Regions from separate parts of the Bacillus sp. T3 genome, predicted to be linked through region 2. Evidence: a T-box and tRNA genes for the amino acid it is inferred to sense, from the RefSeq annotation. Region 2 holds a T-box; the other holds one or more tRNA genes.
The links. A T-box is a leader RNA that pairs with one kind of tRNA and senses whether it is charged. The one in region 2 lies ahead of RGF10_RS06980 (glycine--tRNA ligase), so its partner is inferred to be a tRNA-Gly.
Positions count from the first base shown of each region.

Region 1: it has a tRNA-Gly gene. The T-box ahead of RGF10_RS06980 (glycine--tRNA ligase) is inferred to sense a tRNA for this amino acid. The anticodon was not compared.

Region 1 covers NZ_CP137761.1:4,092,516-4,095,937, reverse strand. The annotation lists gene RGF10_RS23985 (methyl-accepting chemotaxis protein) at 1-511, shown strand, start outside; gene RGF10_RS20910 (DUF6241 domain-containing protein) at 866-1,387, shown strand; tRNA gene RGF10_RS20905 (tRNA-Gly) at 1,594-1,667, shown strand; gene RGF10_RS20900 (B3/B4 domain-containing protein) at 1,761-2,432, opposite strand; gene queG (tRNA epoxyqueuosine(34) reductase QueG) at 2,530-3,422, shown strand, end outside.
Region 2 covers NZ_CP137761.1:1,362,534-1,365,955, reverse strand. The annotation lists gene RGF10_RS06980 (glycine--tRNA ligase) at 140-1,522, opposite strand; T-box leader at 1,592-1,761, opposite strand; gene recO (DNA repair protein RecO) at 1,849-2,607, opposite strand; gene RGF10_RS06970 (YqzL family protein) at 2,640-2,783, opposite strand; gene era (GTPase Era) at 3,056-3,422, opposite strand, start outside.

The DNA.
Region 1 (3,422 bases), 1.9 Mb from region 2:
TTTACTATCATTAAATGCCGCAATTGAAGCTGCGAGGGCTGGGGACCAAGGTAGAGGGTTCGCTGTAGTAGCCGACGAGGTACGTAAATTAGCTGATAAAACTTCCAATTCGGCAAAGCAAGTTTCGCAATTAATTGAAATTATGAAAAAAGACTCTGCTAATACAATTCGATCCATAGATAAAGTAACAGATGAAATGAACGAAGGAATCAAACAAATTAAAAATGTTGAAGAGGTATTTAAGAAGATTCTAATAGCTACTCAAGATGTTGCATCTCAAACACATGAGCTATCAACTGTAACAGTTCAAATGACTGAAAGTACAGATAAAGTTTCTTCTTCGGTGGAAGAAGTTGCATCAATAGCCAGGAATTCGGCGGAAACTTCCAAAAATGTAGCATACTCGTCAAAAGAACAATTGATTGCTATGCAAGAAATTACAACTGCCTCAGGATATTTAACCAAAATGGCACAAGAATTAAAAATGCTAATAGGAAGGTTTAAAATATAAATCTACATTAGTTAGGTTCTAGCCAGAAAATAGTAAGAAAATACCAATAAAATAAATGTACCCAATTGAGTTAACACTAAAAAAATTTCTCTTTAGGGTATATTTATTTTGTGTAAATTAACAAAAATGGAAAATTGATAATTATAAGAAAATAATTTATTAAATGGGATAGGGTTTGATCCCTTACTTGTTTGGTTGAAACTATTTTCTGAATTTTGTTATAATTTACATTATTAAGGTAAAAATTATGATAATAATTTTTGAGTTGTTTTCATGAAATAATTGTCAGTTCAGTTGGTGAATATCATTTCTTGCTTAGAAGAGGATATAAATAGCTATTTGTGGGAGGAACAGATGTTGAAAAGGATGCTTTTTATTGGGATTGGAATCTTATTTTTTACTTATGTTGGAACATATATATATCTAGATAAGTGGGGCTCTGATTCAAAGGCCGGAGCAGATGCCACTCATGCAGAGCAAGAAGAGGCAAAGCTGGAATTGGAGCAAAGCTTTGAAGCAATTACTCCAAAGGAGGATATGCCTAAATATGAATCAATGTCTGAGAAAGAGTTATTGAATGAGGTTCATGGAATGACTCATCAGAAGGTAGAAGCGGATCAAAAATGGGGCTCATCTGAAATCACTCGAGATAAGATTGAAACCATGTTTACTATCGTGTCAGAAAAAAGCTTTAAAGATGGAGAACTAAAATCGATCCTACTCAGCATTCTTGAAACTTGGACTAAGGGAGATTTTAGTGATGCAGTAGAGGAGCATAATCTAATTTGGAATTATAAAGATGGAAATATCGGAGAGGCTAAACGATTGCTAACTCCAGTAGAAGAACAAGAATATGTTGAGAAACATTTTCGCTAAACGTAATTTTACTGGTTATTGTTCATTTTGCTGGGTTCTTAACCGCCAAACTAGGTAGAAGGGAGGATTCGCCACATTTTCGACAAAAAAGTTAGAAAACCTCTTGACGATAGAGCAAAAACTTTGTATTATATAGAAGTTGGTTCTTTGATACGACATTTTGCAACATTGCAAAGGTTTTTACTCGACAAATACCGACAAAATATGCGGGTGTAGTTTAGTGGTAAAACCACAGCCTTCCAAGCTGTTGTTGTGGGTTCGATTCCCATCACCCGCTCCATTACATATTGGTTACAACGCAGTGTTTCGTTTCAGAAAGAACGAAGCATTGCGTTTTTTAATTTTTAACGATAAAAAAGAAGGATGCCAATGATTAGCATCCTTTTATTTCATAATAGGCTTCACCGCCATGGATTTGAACGAACATGTTCATCAAGGATTCCATGAGACTTGCGCACTTTTCCATATCAAGAGAATGTCCTAAGTAAACAATTTGCAGAGCTTTCGTGGTAGCCAATGTTACCGAAGTTCGCGCAGAATCTACAAACGGACTTCCGAACGGACCCGAAGCATCTGCTGAAATGATAAGGTTGTGGGCAGAGTTTTCGCGGCCATTTAAGCCCAGGTAGCTTTCGTTTTCACTACCAATTCGTAACTCCACATTACCTGATATTTTTTTAGTATCATAAATCCCGATTGGAACCTGATATTGAAGCGAAAAGAAGTTGTTAATATCAATCGCACTATGTACGGGTTGAAGATAGTTTTGCTTGTGCACCCGTCGATAAAGTGCTTCAGCTGCGTGACGGTAGCGATTAGGATCCTTACCGGTATTCTTGAAAATTTCGCGCCATTCCTTGATTCCGGGAAGGTCTGTTACGCTTTTACCATCAGCTAAATCAAAATAGATTGATTCTTGGAAGAGTTGGAGTCTGCCTTTAACCATTTGTGGTGAATCACCAACCGCTATTTGATCATAATGAATAATGCCTACTTTTAATTGAGGAACAATAGAGCAAAGATTGGGTGACAATAGAATTTCCAACGATTTCACCTCCAAAACAGGATAGAAATAGTTTATCATAATTAAGATTATAGCCTTAACTACTTTGATTAAACCTTTCACGAAAGGAGGAGTTAGGATGGATGTCCAAAAATTCAAATTGGAATTAATTCGCTACAGCCAATCAATTGGAATTGATAAAATCGGTTTTACATCAGCCTCACCATTTAGCGAATTGAAAAGTCGTTTACTTAGACAAAGAGAGTTAGGTTTTCAATCTGGATTTGAAGAGCCTGATGTAGATAAACGGACCACCCCTGCCCTTCTGATGGATGAATCGCGGTCAATTATTTCAATAGCGCTTGCTTATCCTACTAAAATGAAAGAGCGTGTTCAGAGTAAGCAGGGAGAACGACGAGGGATCTTTTGCCGCGCCTCATGGGGCGAGGATTACCATATCATATTACGCAAACGTTTAAAGCAATTAGAGACATTTATCCTTGAGCACTATCCTGAGGCCCGCTGTAAATCGATGGTCGATACAGGAGAATTGGTGGATCGAGCTGTTGCAGAGCGTGCTGGTATAGGCTGGAGTGGGAAAAACTGCTCGATTATCACACCTGAATTTGGTTCATACGTATATCTCGGTGAGATGATAACAAGTATCCCGTTTGAGCCGGATAAGCCGATTGAAGACCGATGTGGTGAGTGTACTATGTGCATTGATGCCTGTCCGACAGGAGCACTTGTTCAAGGTGGGCAAATTAATGCCAACCGATGCATAGCTTTTTTAACGCAAACAAAGGATTTTATTCCGGAGGAGTATCGTGATAAAATCGGAAACCGCATATACGGCTGTGACTCCTGCCAAACGGCTTGCCCAGAAAATAAAGGCAGAGATTATCACTTCCATGAGGATATGGAGGCTGACCCTGAGCAGGTTAAACCATTATTAAAGCCTATCCTGACGATAAGTAATCGTGAATTTAAAGAAAGGTTTGGATCTTTAGCAGGTTCTTGGCGTGGCAAAAA
Region 2 (3,422 bases):
GGGAAAATCGAAAAATTATAAGAACAGTTAACAAACCTTTACATTCAAAAGGAATTTATATCCAAACCTTAACAAAAAATGAAAAAAGTGCGGAACGACAACTCCGCACTTTTCACATTATAAAAATTTGAATTAGTAATTAAAAAGCAACTTTGCTTTGAATAAATTCCACTAATTCCGCAATTGGAATTCGAGTTTGCTCCATTGTATCACGATCACGGACGGTTACCATATTATCTTCCTTCGAGTCAAAATCGTATGTGATACAGAAAGGAGTACCAATTTCATCGTGACGACGATAACGTTTTCCGATTGAACCAGACTCATCATAATCCACTAAGAAGTGCTGAGCTAATTGGTCATATACAACTCTTGCATCATCTGATAATTTCTTTGACAACGGCAATATCGCCGCTTTAAATGGTGCCAGCGCAGGATGTAGATGCATAACTGTTCTCGACGTTCCATCCTCTAATTGCTCCTCATCATAAGCATCAATTAAGAAGGCAAGTGTCACACGATCAGCACCTAATGATGGTTCGATACAATATGGGATAAACTTTTCATTTGTATCTTGATCAAGATAATGGAAATCTTCACCTGAAAAGTCCATATGCTGTTTTAAATCATAATCCGTTCTTGAAGCTACACCCCAAAGTTCACCCCAGCCAAACGGAAATTTATACTCAAAATCCGTTGTAGCATTACTATAGTGTGACAGTTCATCTTCATTATGGTCACGTAGACGAAGCTTTTCTGGGTTAATTCCTAAAGTGAGCAACCATTGTTCAGCATACTGCTTCCAATAATCGAACCACTTAAGCTCTTCACCAGGCTTACAGAAAAATTCTAATTCCATTTGTTCAAATTCTCTTGTTCTGAAGGTGAAATTACCTGGAGTAATTTCATTTCGGAAGCTTTTACCAATTTGTGCGATCCCAAACGGTAATTTCTTACGCATCGTCCGTTGAACGTTTTTAAAGTTCACAAAAATCCCTTGCGCTGTTTCAGGACGTAGGAAAATCTCATTCGCACTAGATTCAGTTACACCTTGGAAAGTCTTAAACATAAGATTAAATTGACGGATACCAGTAAACTCTTTGCTACCGCAATCAGGACAAGCAATATTGTGTTCAGCTATAAGTTCTTCCATTTTTTCAAACGGGAGGCCATCAACAATCAATTCAATACCTTTTTCGTCTAATGCATTTTCAATTAATTTATCAGCACGATGTCTTGCTTTACACTTTTTACAGTCTATCATCGGGTCATTGAAGTTTCCAATGTGACCAGATGCTTCCCAAGTTCTTGGATTCATTAAGATGGCTGCATCAAGACCAACATTGTAGCTTGATTGATGAACAAATTTCTTCCACCATGCTTGTTTAATATTATTCTTTAGCTCTACTCCAAGTGGGCCGTAGTCCCAAGTGTTTGCTAAGCCTCCATAAATTTCTGATCCTGGAAAGATAAAACCTCTGTGTTTTGCATGAGAAACAACTTGTTCCATACTAACGCTCATCATTCATACTTCCTTTCTAAATCTCAATATTTTGGCAAATAAAAAACTCCCGTCTCTATGCACGATTGGCATAGGGACGAGAGTTACCCGCGGTTCCACCCTAATTGCTGCAATGGCAGCCTACTCAATAAAAATGTTGCTCCAGAACGCCTTCCTTAACGCTTAATATCTAGCTCCCACCACCCTAGACTCGCTTTTATTAAAGGAAATTAAGTACTACTCTCCTTCACGGCAACTATTAAATTTAATTTAGATGTTAATCGAAAGAATATGTATTGTCAAGCAACAAATGCAAACGCGACTCTTACAAGCCCGAAAAGCACAAGTCAAGTTAACATATCTCTCATTTTATCCATTTGATTTAGGAATTTTTTTGTTTTTAGATGTAAACCTGAATATTCATCATAATATGCGGAAATAACTTTCTTTAGCTGCGCTTTTGTTTCCGGCTTTACATCAATATTTCCTAGCCTTGCTAAATCAAAGTAATAAAAAATCCTCAGCAGCTTTACAGTCGATGGAGAAATTTTAATCGCATAAGGATCCTGGACGACGCATTGATGGCAAATAAACCCTCCCTCTCTGACGGAAAAAGAAAATTGACCATTTGTGTTTCCACAAACTGCGCACTGATTTAAACAAGGATGTAAACCGAAAAGATCTAACATTTTCATTTCATAGATGTTAGTTAGCACCTCTAAGTCATAACCTTCATTGATTAAAGTTAAAGTTTGATTTAGCAATTCAAATAGAAAAGGATTAGGTTTATTTTCATCGGCCGTTGCTTTGTCAGTTAAATCAACAATATAGCTTGCATAGGCAGTTAAAAAAATATCTTCGCGAATGGAGCGTAAAGAAGAAATCATTTCACCTTGCTGGAGACTTCCTAATCCACTTCCTCTTTGGATTAAGAAGTATCCATATGTAAAAAGCTGGGTGATAGCAGAAAGTCTGCTATTTGGTTTTTTTGCCCCTCTTGCCATCACGCCGACTTTTCCCCATTCACGAGTATATAGAGTAACAACTTTATTGGTTTCACCATAATCCGTTGTTCTAATGACGATGCCTTCACATTTTTGAAGCATGTATGGTCACCATCCATTGCAACGACATAAACCTATGAAATGGGAAAATCAAATTCTGCTAGCTCGTCATCCTGATCTCCAGGTATTTCTTGGTTTTCCTTCTCAAGTTCCTTGAAAAGAAGATATGTGTCAATATTACCTGTGCTCGAAAATAATTTCCAGGTAAAATCCAACATCGAAAACCCCACCTTTCAAATTTTAAACTAGCACTCCTTACTCCCAGTTCCTTTACAATTATCATAGCCTGTCATCTGAAAATCATGATACGAAAAAATTGTAAATCGGTACAATGCATAAATTTTGTTCGTTGCTAATAATTTAATTAGAGCGAAAAGCGGAAGCGGCTTGCTCAGGGGCGCAAGGCTAGGCGAGACCTGCAGGAAATCCTGATTTCCGGAAGGGATTGACTTAGAGCTGAGAGCCCCTAGCCGCTGGAGCTAGACATTGGTTAATATTCATCATCGCGGAAACCATAGTCGCGAAGCTGTCCTAGTTTGTTACGCCAATCCTTTTGGACTTTAACCCAAAGTTCAAGGTATACCTTTGATCCTAAAAGATTTTCGATATCACGACGAGCACGCTTACCAATTTCCTTCAGCATTTTCCCTTGTTTTCCAATAATAATTCCTTTTTGGGAATCACGCTCAACAATAATCGTTGCCATCACATGGATGAGATCTTTGTTTTCTGGACGATCAAGTTTTTCCATTACGACCGCCAGTGAATGAGGAACTTCCTCATGTGTTAAATGCAATGCTTTTTCCCTAATTAATTCCGTAATAATAAATCGTTCTGGGTGATCGGTAACCTGATCG